Regions from separate parts of the Rhizobium sp. LjRoot258 genome, predicted to be linked through region 1. Evidence: predicted binding sites of a transcription regulator. Region 1 holds the regulator's gene; each other region holds the start of a gene.
What was found. Region 1 encodes PhoB, which activates phosphate uptake and scavenging genes when phosphate is short. Its sites were predicted from a motif close to TGTCATNNANCTGTCAT; they were not measured.
Positions count from the first base shown of each region.

Region 2: a site for PhoB is predicted at 1,531-1,547, ahead of ACSQ9D_RS31160 (DUF47 family protein). Genes of this name have one in related genera too.
Region 3: a site for PhoB is predicted at 1,536-1,552, ahead of ACSQ9D_RS08515 (UDP-2,3-diacylglucosamine diphosphatase). Genes of this name have one in related genera too.
Region 4: a site for PhoB is predicted at 1,566-1,582, ahead of ACSQ9D_RS17530 (alkaline phosphatase D family protein). Genes of this name have one in related genera too.

Region 1 covers NZ_CAXUST020000001.1:148,185-151,393, reverse strand. The annotation lists gene ACSQ9D_RS00745 (aspartate aminotransferase family protein) at 1-116, opposite strand, end outside; gene ACSQ9D_RS00740 (GcrA family cell cycle regulator) at 544-1,077, shown strand; gene phoB (phosphate regulon transcriptional regulator PhoB) at 1,170-1,853, opposite strand; gene phoU (phosphate signaling complex protein PhoU) at 1,890-2,603, opposite strand; gene pstB (phosphate ABC transporter ATP-binding protein PstB) at 2,647-3,209, opposite strand, start outside.
Region 2 covers NZ_CAXUST020000003.1:560,213-563,421, forward strand. The annotation lists gene ACSQ9D_RS31155 (inorganic phosphate transporter) at 1-870, opposite strand, end outside; gene ACSQ9D_RS31160 (DUF47 family protein) at 870-1,511, opposite strand; partial or broken gene ACSQ9D_RS31165 (LacI family transcriptional regulator) at 1,635-1,813, shown strand; gene ACSQ9D_RS31170 (NUDIX hydrolase) at 2,128-2,655, shown strand; gene mctP (monocarboxylate uptake permease MctP) at 2,694-3,209, opposite strand, start outside.
Region 3 covers NZ_CAXUST020000001.1:1,696,441-1,699,649, reverse strand. The annotation lists gene ACSQ9D_RS08520 (NADP-dependent malic enzyme) at 1-1,372, opposite strand, end outside; gene ACSQ9D_RS08515 (UDP-2,3-diacylglucosamine diphosphatase) at 1,618-2,424, shown strand; gene ACSQ9D_RS08510 (MFS transporter) at 2,586-3,209, shown strand, end outside.
Region 4 covers NZ_CAXUST020000001.1:3,569,403-3,572,611, reverse strand. The annotation lists gene ACSQ9D_RS17535 (M3 family metallopeptidase) at 1-1,494, shown strand, start outside; gene ACSQ9D_RS17530 (alkaline phosphatase D family protein) at 1,688-3,209, shown strand, end outside.

The DNA of each region.
Region 1 (3,209 bases):
CCGGCGCCGAAATCAAGATATCGCTCGCCCGTTTCTGTGATCAGCCAAACGCCTTCTCCTCGCTCGAACCGCAGCGGGGCACGAGAGTAGGTGTCGTAAAGCGCGGCTTCAGCCATGGCGCGATCTCCTGTCTATAACCATCAGCAGCCGGACTCCGGCTAAGGAATGCAGGTCCGGAAATTAAAAATGCCGCCTTTCGGCGGCGAGCAGCACTATTTACTTTTCGCACTGCAATGTCAACAAAACTGAGGTTTTGATGCATGCGTCAAGCCGCGATCTGGAGGCTCCGGATCTATCAACAATTAATGTTGCAGAAATGACTCTCGCGCCCAGCAAGTTGGGGAAAACCTGAGAATCGATTCGCCGAGATTCAACCGACTCTTGTCACGGAGTCAGCCTCACACTAGGTTAAAACTCAATTACTAGACTGCATGCGGCGGAACTAGTCACCAAAATCGAGCAAGCGTTTCTTGCTTCGGATACGTCCGAGGCAACGGTGAGGGATTCTGCCTACACCAACGCTAATAAGGCGGAGACAGGGGCATGAACTGGACAGACGAGCGCGTTGAAAAACTGAAGAAGCTGTGGTCAGAGGGCCTGAGCGCCAGCCAGATCGCAGCGCAACTTGGCGGTGTAAGCCGCAACGCCGTCATTGGCAAAGTTCACCGTTTGAGTTTGCCCGGTCGTGCCAAGGCCGGCGGCTCGACGACCACCGTCAGAACGCCCAAGCGCACCACATCGGCGCCGCGCGCACCGAACTACGCATCGCGGATCACCACGCGTACCGTCACCCGCCAGCAGGGTGCAACGATGCTCAAGGAAGAGATCGAGATCGACACGGTCGAGGAAGTCCGCTTCCGCCCGGCCGCAAATGTGGTCGTCCCGATTTCGCGTCGTCTCGGCCTGACGGAACTGACCGAGCGCACCTGCAAGTGGCCGGTCGGCGATCCGCTGAAGGACGATTTCCACTTCTGCGGCTGCGAGTCCCCGGATTCTTCCCCGTACTGCACGTACCATCAGCGCATGGCCTACCAGCCGGTCAATGAGCGCCGCAAGGCCGCTAACCGGGTCGCCTGATGTGGAAGCCGGATAAGGAATAAAGAAAACGGGCCTTCGCGGGCCCGTTTTCTTGTTTCTGAGATGAAAGCCGCTCAGTCCCCATCGAAGCCTTATGCTTCCATGGAATATCCCGCGCCGCGCACGGTGCGGATAACATCCTGCATGTTGGAGAAGTTCAGCGCCTTGCGCAGGCGACCGACATGGACGTCGACGGTGCGTTCGTCCACATAGATATCGTGACCCCAGACGCCGTCAAGAAGCTGCGAACGCGAGAAGACGCGTCCGGGGGACGCCATCAGGAACTCGAGGAGCCGGAACTCGGTTGGACCGAGGCGGACTTCACGGCTCTTGCGATGAACGCGATGCGTCTCGCGGTCGAGCTCGATGTCGCCGCACTTCAGCAGCGTGGAGAGCACCTCCGGCTTGGCGCGACGAAGCATTGCCTTGACGCGCGCGACAAGCTCCGGCGTCGAAAACGGCTTGACGACGTAGTCGTCGGCGCCGGTGGAGAGACCGCGAACGCGTTCGCTTTCCTCGCCACGAGCCGTCAGCATGATGATGGGAAGGCGCTCGGTTTCCGGCCGCATCCGCAGACGCCGGCAGAGCTCGATGCCGGACACACCCGGCAGCATCCAATCCAGGATCAAAAGGTCTGGCGTGCGTTCCTGCAGCCGGATCTCGGCCTCGTCGCCACGCAGGATGGTATCGACCTCAAAACCTTCAGCTTCAAGGTTATAGCGAAGAAGCACGCTCAGTGCTTCTTCGTCTTCAACGACAGCTACTTTAGGGATCATTCGTTTTGGTCTCCTGGGGGCGCGGTCGCAGAACGACTATTCCGTGACAGCGCCGACGGTGTTGGCGGTATCGTCCTTCGGACGTTCGCCTTCCGGCTGAGCACCGGTGGCCATGTAATAGATGGTCTCGGCAATGTTGGTGGCGTGGTCGCCGATACGCTCGATGTTCTTGGCACAGAACAGAAGATGCGTGCAGCTGGTGATGTTGCGCGGATCTTCCATCATGTAGGTGAGCATCTCACGGAACAGCGAGGTGTACATCGCGTCGATTTCCTCGTCGCGCTCGCGGATCGACTTTGCCTTGTCGGCAGCACGGCTCGTATAGACGTCGAGGACTTCCTTGAGCTGGACGAGCGCCAGTTCGGAAAGGTGCTCGAGGCCGCGGGCGAGCTTGCGCGGCACGCCGGCACTCTGGACAGCAATGACGCGCTTGGCGGTGTTCTTGCCGAGATCGCCGACGCGCTCAAGATCGGCCGCAATGCGGATCGAACCCATGATCTCGCGGAGGTCGGCCGCCATCGGCTGGCGACGGGCGATCGTAACGATTGCCTTGTCACCGATCTCGCGTTCGGCGTGGTCGAGGATCACGTCGTCAGAAATGACCTTCTGGGCCAGGGCCGTATCGCCGTTTACAAGCGCGCGAACGGCATCCGAGACCATCTGCTCGGCCAGGCCGCCCATTTCCGAGATACGGCGGGACAGGAACTTCAAATCATCGTCGTAGGCAGAAAAGATATGTGTCGATGCCATAGGGATCATCCTTGAATATCGTGAGTGTTACCGACGCCGGCGATCAACCGAAGCGCCCCATGATGTAGTCCTGGGTGCGCGGATCGTCCGGGTTGGTGAACATCTTGTCGGTATCGTTCTCCTCGACGAGGTTGCCGAGGTGGAACATGGCGGTGCGCTGCGAAACACGGGCCGCCTGCTGCATCGAGTGCGTCACGATGACGATCGTATAGTTCTCGCGAAGCTCGTGGATCAGCTCCTCGACCTTTGCCGTCGCAATCGGATCGAGCGCAGAGCACGGCTCGTCCATCAGGATCACTTCAGGGCTCACGGCAACGGCGCGGGCGATGCAGAGGCGCTGCTGCTGGCCACCGGAAAGGCCGGTGCCGGCTTCATGAACGCGATCCTTCACCTCGTTCCACAGGCCGGCGCGCTGCAAGCTGAGTTCGACGATCTGGTCCATGTCGGCCTTCGACTTGGCGAGGCCGTGGATGCGCGGGCCGTAGGCGACATTCTCATAGATCGTCTTCGGGAATGGGTTCGGCTTCTGAAACACCATGCCGACACGGGCACGCAGTTCCACGACGTCGATATCCGGATCGTAGATATCGTCACCGTCGAGCGTGA
Region 2 (3,209 bases), on a different contig from region 1:
GCCGATGATTGCACCTGTGATCGTATGGGTCGTCGAGACGGGGATACCGAGCCATGTCGCGGCAAACAACGTCAGCGCGCCACCCGTTTCCGCGCAGAAGCCCTGCATCGGATTGAGCCGTGTGATCTTGGAACCCATCGTATGGACGATCCGCCAGCCGCCGAACAATGTTCCAAGCGCCATTGCGGACTGGCAGGACAGGACGACCCAGAAAGGCACGTGGAATTCCCCTCCGCCATAGCCCTGGGAGTAGAGAAGCACGGCAATGATCCCCATTGTCTTCTGGGCGTCGTTACCACCATGGCCCAGTGAATAAAGGGAAGCGGAGACAAACTGCAGGACGCGAAATGTGCTGTCGACGACAAAGGGCGTCTGCCGGACGAAGATCCATGTCACGCACAGGACAAGGAAAAGCGCCAGAACGAAGCCCAGAAGCGGAGATAGCACGATAGCGCCGGCCGTTTTCAACAACCCCGACCATACAATGGCGCTCGTACCGGTCTTGGCCAACCCTGCACCGACCAGGCCGCCGACCAGCGCATGCGAGGAACTCGATGGTATGCCGAACATCCAGGTGACGATATTCCAGACGATGGCGCCCATCAGCGCGGCGAAGATGACCTGCGGTGTGACGATACCTGGATCGATGATACCGGTGCCCAGTGTTTCCGCCACATGCAGCCCGAAGAACAGGAAGGCGATGAAATTGAAGAAGGCCGCCCACAATACCGCATATTGCGGCCGCAAGACCCGGGTCGAGACGATGGTGGCAATCGAGTTGGCGGCATCGTGCAGTCCGTTCAAAAAATCGAAAAACAACGCGACCGCGATAAGGCCCGCAAGAAGCGGGAATGCGAGGGTGGCCTCCATCAGACGTTCTCGATCACGATGCCGTTGATTTCATTGGCGACGTCTTCGAAGCGGTCGACGACCTTCTCCAGCTCGCCATAGATCTCGCTGCCGATAATGTAGGCCATCGGGTTTGTCGCGCCGTGGCGGCGAAACAGATCCTTCAGGCCTAGGTCGTGCAGTTCATCGGAACGACCTTCAACCTTTACCACCTCTTCGGTCAGGACGCCGAGGCGCTGCGCGTTGGCGGCCATGCGATCCAGAAGGGGAATTGCTTCGGCCACGAGCTTGGCGGCCTGGACGATGATGCCGCCCATCTCCTGCATGCCGGGATCGAAACTGTTCTGTTCGAACAATCGGATCGTCTTGACCGTCTTGTGCATCATGTCGATGGCGTCGTCCATCGACATGATGAGATCCTTGATATCTCCCCGGTCGAATGGCGTTATGAAACTTCTCCGGACTGCGAGCAGTACCTCGCGCGTAATGTCATCCGCCTCGTCTTCGAGCGCGATGATGCGTTGACAATGCTGTTCCGTATCCTTGCCGGCAAGCAAGGCGTTCAGCGCTTCTGCCGCCCCGACCGTTGTGCGCGAATGCCTCTCAAAGAGATCAAAAAACCGATCTTCTCGCGGCATCAGTTTACGAAACCATTTCACTATTGGTGCTCCCAATTTCAGCTGTCATAAATCCGTCATAAAAGACCGAGCACGACATGAAAAGGTGACATGCCTTCGAAACGACGTCCTCCAACAGGTTAGCAACGGGATTCGAACCGCCTGCCCCCGGATCAGCTCTGCGTCGTCGGTTTCGATGATATCGAGCAATCGTCATGGTCGTCCTGCCAGTTGACAACGCTCGCACAGCCGGTCACTGCGATTGCTCGGGAGGCACAGAACGCAATGGGCGTTCGGTGAAATTACATGCGGATTTGATCTGGCGCGACTCAGTGCGGGGAGGGTGAACACGAGCCTTTTATCCCTAATCGACCAAGAAATCGCTTTCATCGTGAGCGATTCCCCGACAGACGACAGATGATCGTGGCGTTATATATGATTGTTTATATGGAATAAAATAGTTTTTATGACAGTTTTGTGACAATGCGTCTTGCAAACACCGTCGTCCTGCAGAAGCATAGTCAGCTAATGAACATTGACGGTTTGTTACTCGCGCCAGATATGCGGTGACGATGTCGGATTGTCATCTTGAGGATTGAACGGGACGAGCTTCTCCAGAGCCGGTCCATTAAGCCGGATGGGAGACCCGTGGTGGAAACGAATGCCTAAGAAGAAGAATAAAACCTATCTCGGGCAACTGGCGGCAGCGGCCGACAAGCTGTTTCAGGGCCAGGCGATCGATCAGTACGCCGCCATTTGCTACAGACGGCGGCCGGATAGCCAGGCGATCGAGGTTCTGTTGATCACGTCGCGTGAGACCGGTCGCTGGGTCATTCCGAAGGGCTGGGCCATGGACAAGCGGCTGCCGCATCAGGTTGCTGAGCGGGAGGCTTGGGAAGAGGCTGGTGTTAAGGGCAAGGCAAAGAAGAAGCCATTTGGTTATTACACGTACCTGAAGACGCTGGACACCGGTGGCAAGGTCCCCTCGATCGTGCAGGTCCATCTGGTCGAAATCGTCTCACTGCAGACGGAGTTCAAGGAGAAAGGGCAGAGGTCGATCGCCTGGTTCCCGCCTCATGAGGCGGCGACGCACGTTCGGGAACCGGAACTCAAGGGACTGCTCGGAAAGGTCGAGAGCTTATTGGGGCGTCAGGCAACCCGTGGAACGGTGGATCGTAAAGCAAGCTGAGATGGCGGCCGGAAACAAACCCGGCCGCCGATCTTTGCTTATTGTTGAGCCAGCGGGCTCGCACGTTTCGCCACTAGGCTGTTCACAGCAACGGCTACCACGATGTTTGCAGCGAGAGCGAGAAGCCCGGTGTACATCGTGAAACTCGTGTCGCCGATGGAGACCATATGGAGCGGCTTCCAACCGGCATCCCAGACCAGGAACGTGCCGCCGAAGAAACCGACGAACCAGCCTGCGAGCAGGCCCGGCGCTCGGAACCAGTTGGTGTAAAGACCGAAGACCAGCGCCGGAAGCGTCTGGAGGATCCAGATCCCGCCGAGAAGCTGAAGGTCGAGCGCAAACTGCGTCGGCAGGAAGATGATGACGAGAAGCGCGCCGATCTTGACCACGAGCGACGTCACCTTCGCGACCTTGGCTTCACCGGCATCGGACACCTGCGGATTGACGTAAGCCTTCCAGAAGTTACGGGTGAAGAGGTTGGCCGCACCAATGCTCATCACTGCCGCCGGCACCAGCGCGCCGATGGCAATCGCCGAGAAGGCAAAGCCCGCAAA
Region 3 (3,209 bases), 1.5 Mb from region 1:
CCCGCTTGCGCTCGGCGTTCTTGGCCGCAGCAAAGATCGGTTTCATGATGAAGCCGGAACGGAAGACGAAGCGATTGAGCTGATCGAGATAGGCGTCAAAATCGTTGATCGGACGCAACGCGACACCGCTCTCGGCAGCGGCTCTCGCGACTGCCGGGGCAATGCGCAGGATCAGGCGCGGATCGAAGGGCGAGGGGATCAGATAGTTCGGACCGAAGACCGGTGTCTCGCCCGAATAAGCGCGGGCCGCGACATCAGATGGTTCCTCGCGTGCAAGGGCGGCAATGGCGCGCACGGCGGCCATCTTCATTTCTTCGTTGATCGTCACTGCGCCGCAATCCAGCGCCCCGCGGAAAATGTAGGGGAAGCAGAGAACGTTGTTCACCTGGTTCGGGAAGTCGGAGCGACCGGTGCAGATCATCGCATCGGGGCGGGCAGCGCGGGCGAGATCGGGCATGATCTCCGGCGTCGGGTTGGCGAGCGCCATGATCAGCGGGTTCGCGGCCATCTGCGCGAGCAGTTCCGGCTTCAGCACGCCGGCGGCGGAAAGGCCAAGGAAGACGTCGGCGCCACCGATGTTTTCGGCGAGCGTGCGCGTGTCGCTCTTCTGGGCATAGACGCTTTTCCACGCGTCCATCAACTCGGTGCGGCCTTTGTAGACGAGGCCTTCGATGTCATGGACCCAGATATTTTCCCGCTTGGCACCCAGCGTGACGAGGAGGTTGAGGCAAGCAAGGGCTGCCGCGCCGGCGCCTGAGGCGACGATTTTGACCTCGTCAATCTTCTTGTTCGCAAGTTCCAGGCCATTGAGGATAGCGGCAGCGACGATGATGGCGGTACCATGCTGGTCATCGTGGAAAACCGGGATCTTCATGGTCTCGCGGAGCCGACGCTCGATCTCGAAACATTCCGGCGCCTTGATATCCTCGAGATTGATGCCGCCGAAGGTCGGCTCGAGCGAGGCGACGGTGGCGACCATCTGATCGACGCTCGATGCCTCGACTTCGATGTCGAAGACGTCGATGTTTGCGAATTTCTTGAAAAGGACGGCCTTGCCTTCCATGACTGGCTTTGAGGCAAGCGGACCGATATTGCCGAGGCCGAGAACGGCCGTACCGTTGGAAATGACCGCAACCAGATTGGCGCGCGAGGTATAGTCGGCCGCCGTTTCGGGATTGTCGCGGATCGCCAGGCATGGTGCTGCAACACCCGGGGAATAGGCGAGCGCCAAGTCGCGCTGGTTGCCGAGCGGTTTGGTCGCCTGGATTTCGAGCTTGCCCGGACGGGGATAGCGGTGAAAGTAGAGCGCCTGCTCGTCGAGGCTTCCACCTGCCAAATTCTTTTCCGTCTTGGACTTTTCCTGATGATCCATCGTCGCCTCCGAGCTGCCGCATGCTGTCTTGGAGTGTTTTCAATACATCAAACGGCATGGCGGAACAGTCGGAATTTCGGTTCGAAATGCGAAAACAACGCAAATCTGCCGTGACGTCAGCGCAGGTCCACGGAAACCGGGAAAATCCACCAAGACAGCAGCATGTCATCTTCCTGAAACACGACTCTGGTTTTGGAGAGGGAGGTGAACGATGGGACACGAGCAGGGTGCTTGTGAGGGACAATATGGATACGCGGCACTTCCGTACGCTTTTCATTTCCGATGTGCATCTCGGCTCCAAGGCCGCGAAAGTTGACTTCCTGCTCGACTTTCTCAAGCATCACGACGCGGATACCATCTTTCTTGTCGGCGATATCATCGACGGCTGGCGGCTGAAGCGTAGCTGGTACTGGCCGCAGGACTGCAACGACGTTGTCCAGAAGCTGCTGCGAAAGGCGCGCAAGGGCACGCGGGTCATCTATATCCCGGGCAATCACGACGAATTCCTTCGCGACTTTCCGGGCACCCATTTCGGCGGCATCGAGGTCGCTGAGCGGATGATGCACGAAGCGGCCGACGGCAAGAAATACCTCGTGCTGCATGGCGACGAGTTCGACGTCGTCGTGCGCAACGCGCGCCTGCTCGCCTATCTCGGCGACTGGGCCTACGACATGGCGATCATGATCAATGTAGGCCTAGCAGCCATCCGCCGCCGGATGGGCATGCCCTATTGGTCGTTTTCCGCATGGGCCAAGCTGCAGGTCAAACACGCAGTCAACTTCATCGGCGAATTCCAGCGTGTCGTCGCTGAAGAAGCCCGCAAGCACGGTGCCGATGGCGTGATCTGTGGCCATATCCACCACGCGGTGATGGAGGACATGGACGGCATCCGTTACATCAATACCGGCGATTGGGTCGAAAGCTGCACGGCGATTGCCGAAAATCAGGACGGCACGTTTGAATTGATCGAGTGGCGTGCAACGAGTGGCATGCAGCCGATCCCGATGGCGATCGGCCATCGTGAAAAGGAAGTCGCGCAGCAGGCCGCCTAAGCGCGGCCTTTCGCTCCCCAATTCAATGCGTCAATTTTGCCCGTTGTGTCTTTGCGACAGGCCCTATTTATTTTTTGAAACGTTTCAGATGGGCAATTTCTTGCCATAGTCGCCTCTAGGTTGATGTGTTAGGCAACGTTCAGTTTCCTGCAGGTCCACCGATGATTCCCGCTCAAAATCCTCCGGCAAGTGAGGAGGCACCACCGCGCTTTCGGCTGCTCAGTGCCTTGTCGTACTGTGCGCCGTTGCTCGTCAATGGCGTGGCCTTGCCGTTCTTCCCGATGTGGCTTGCGCTGCACCAGTTCAACGACCATGAGATCGGCGTCATTCTCGCCGTGCCGATGGTCGTGCGAGTCCTCGTCGCCCCTATTGTCGCGATGTATGCCGACCGGATGAAGGAACGGGCGGATGTGTTGCTGTTTTCTGGCTGCCTATCGCTGCTAACGGCGATTGCGCTCTACTGGACCAGCACGTTCTGGCCGGTGCTGATCGTCTACACGATCCAGGGAGCAACCTTTGCCTGTTACGTCCCGGTCGTCGAGTCGATTGTGATCTCAGGTGTCCGGCGTTGGGGCCTGGACTACGGTTCGATGCGGGTATGGGGTTCGGTGGCGTTCATCGTCTCCACCCTGATCGGTGGGCAACTGATCGGGCGCTGGGGCGGCGAGATGGTGTTGCCGGTCATGACATTTGGCTTCGTGACAACGGTGGTGATGGCGATCTACTGCCCACGAATCGGCCCGACGCGCAGGCGTGGCACACCGGTCGATATCTCGGCGGCGACC
Region 4 (3,209 bases), 3.4 Mb from region 1:
ATTCCCGAATTCCTAAAGGATGCGATGGCGGCTGCTGCACACGAGCGAGGCGAAGAGGGCAAATTTGCCGTGACCCTGTCGCGCTCGATCATCGAACCGTTTCTCACCTTCTCCGAGCGGCGCGATCTGCGTGAGCGCGCCTTCGAGGCTTGGGTGGCGCGCGGCGAGAACGATGGTGTGACGGACAATCGCGGCATCATCCGCGATACGCTTGCGCTTCGCGGCGAGGTGGCCAAGCTCCTCGGCTATGGTAACTTCGCGGAACTGAAGCTCGACAATACGATGGCGAAGACGCCCGGTGCGGTGAATCACCTACTTCGAGAGGTGTGGGCGAAAGCTGTCAAGCGGGCCGGCGAAGAAGAGGCCGACATCGCCAAGCTGATCGCCGCAGAGGGCAAGAACCATGAGGTCATGCCCTGGGACTGGCGGCACTATGCTGAGAAGATCCGTGCAGAGCGGTTCAACTTCTCCGAAGCCGAGTTGAAGCCTTATCTCCAACTCGAGAAGATCATCGATGCCTGCTTCGACGTCGCTGGCCGGCTGTTCGGCATTCGCGCCGTCGAGAAGAAGGGCGTTCCCGCCTATCATCCCGATGTTCGCGTTTTCGAGATCCGCGACCAAGAGGGCACGCTGGTGGCGCTCTTCCTTGGCGACTATTTCGCTCGCAGCTCGAAGCGCTCGGGCGCTTGGATGAGCTCGTTCCAGTCGCAGCACAAGCTGCCGCTGAAGGACGGACGACAGGGCGAGCTGCCGATCATCTACAATGTCTGCAATTTCGCCAAACCTGCCGAAGGCAAGCCCGCGCTTCTGTCGCTCGACGATGCGCGCACGCTGTTCCACGAATTCGGCCATGCGCTCCACGGAATGCTCTCGAACGTCACCTATCCCTCGGTCTCCGGCACGGGCGTCTCGCGCGATTTCGTTGAATTGCCGTCGCAGCTTTACGAGCACTGGCTGACGGTGCCAGCGATTCTCAAGCAGTATGCGGTGCATTTCGAAACCGGCGAGCCGATGCCACAGGCGCTGCTGGACAAGGTTCTGGCGGCCCGCACTTTCAATTCCGGCTTCAGTACGGTCGAGTTTACCTCCTCCGCGCTTGTCGACATGGCGTTCCACACACGCGACAAGGTCGAGGACCCGATGGCGGTGCAGGCCGGGGTGCTCTCGGAGCTCGGCATGCCGAAATCGATCGTCATGCGTCACGCCTCGCCGCACTTCCAGCACATCTTCTCCGGCGGTTATTCCGCCGGCTACTATTCCTACATGTGGTCCGAGGTGCTTGATGCGGACGCCTTCGCCGCCTTCGAGGAGACGGGCGACGCGTTCAACCGGGAAATGGCAGCCAAGCTGAAGGACAACATCTATTCCGTCGGTGGCGCGATCGATCCCGAGGATGCCTACAAGGCCTTCCGCGGAAAGTTGCCGAGCCCGGATGCAATGCTGCTGAAGAAGGGACTTGCGACCTTCGAAGAACTGTCCGGCAGCGACGCCTGACAAGTCATGTATTGCGCATCCTCAATGCGCAAAAGCTAAAGTATTGGCGGGTGACAGTCATCTGACCGCTTCGTCACATGACTGTCACTGAAGTTTCGAAAAACCGTCATGCCGTCTTCAAGAATATGACATGACGGCCGCCATAGGTTCGGCGCGGGAGGCTCTCTCCCGCTCCAGCCGGATAGTCCTTGGCATGAAATTGACCGAAACGACCCGCCGACGCTTTCTCTCATCCATGGGAGCGGTAGGTGGATTTGCAGTGGCGGGGCTGGCGATGCCCTACTATGCGCGTGGTTCCTCCAGTCGTCCGGTTTTTGCGTCCGGCGTCCAGTCGGGCGATATCGATACCAGATCCGGAATGATATGGACACAGGTGGACCGGCCAGCTCGGCTCCATATCGAGTACTCGACGAGCGACAGGTTCGCCAATGCCGTGCGCGTGGCGCCCATAGACGTCACGCCACAAACCGGTCTTGCCGGAAAGCTGCTGCTTGAAAACCTTCCGCCCGACCAGGAGATTTTCTATCGCTTCCGAGCGGCGGATTTGCAGGATATCAACGATCTTTCGGAGCCAATCCTGGGGCGGTTTCGCACCGCGCCGTTGCGCAAGCGCAGCGTCCGCTTCGCGTGGTCGGGCGATACGGCGGGGCAGGGTTGGGGTATCGACGACGAAGGCATGCGCACCTATCAGACTATTGCCTATCACCGCCCTGATTTCATGATCCATTCCGGCGATACGATCTATGCCGACAACCCGGTGCCCGACGAGATCAAGCTGCGCGACGGCGGTGTCTGGAAAAACAGGATCGTCACGGCGGCAAAGCGGGACATCGCCCAAACGCTCGACCAGTTTCGCGGGCAATGGGCTTATAATCTGCTCGATAGTCACGTGAAGGAGTTCAACGCGGTCTGTCCCGTCTTCTATCAATGGGACGATCATGAGGTATTGAACAATTGGTCGCCTTCGACCGACCTTCGCGACGACAACCGCTACACGGAAAAGTCGGTTTCGATCCTCGCCAGCCGGGCCAGCCGTGCCTTTCATGAGATGACACCGATCCGTTATATCGCAGACGAGCCCGGCCGCATTTACCGCAAGGTCGCCTATGGCCCTCTGCTCGACGTCTTCTTCGTGGATCTGCGCTCTTATCGCGGCCCGAACAGCCATGGCGTTGATACCAACCCCTCCGATGGCTCTCTCCTGCTGGGCGAACGTCAGGTGGCATGGCTGAAGCGAGAACTGGTTCGCTCGACGGCGACGTGGAAGGTGATTGCCTGCGATCTGCCGATCGGGCTTGTGATCTGGGACGACTACGGACATCGGCGGGGAAGCGAGTCGATCTCGAACGGCGACAATAGCGCGCCACTCGGTCGCGAGCTGGAGTTTGCCGACCTGCTGCGGTTCGTCCGCGATGCCGGCATATCCAACATGGTCTGGCTGACGGCCGACGTGCACTATACGGCAGCGCACTACTACGATCCCGGCAAGGCGAAGTTCCGCGAGTTCCTCCCATTTTGGGAATTTGTGGCTGGACCTCTCCATTCCGGAACCTACGGCCCGCAACAACTCGACATGACCTTCGGGCCGCAGGTGAAGTTCATGAGGGCAGCACCCGGCGGCGCGGAGCAGAACCTGCCGCCATCGGCCGGCATGCAATTTTTCGGGCTGATCGATATCGATGGGCAGACCGAGCAACTGACGGTGCGGCTGATGG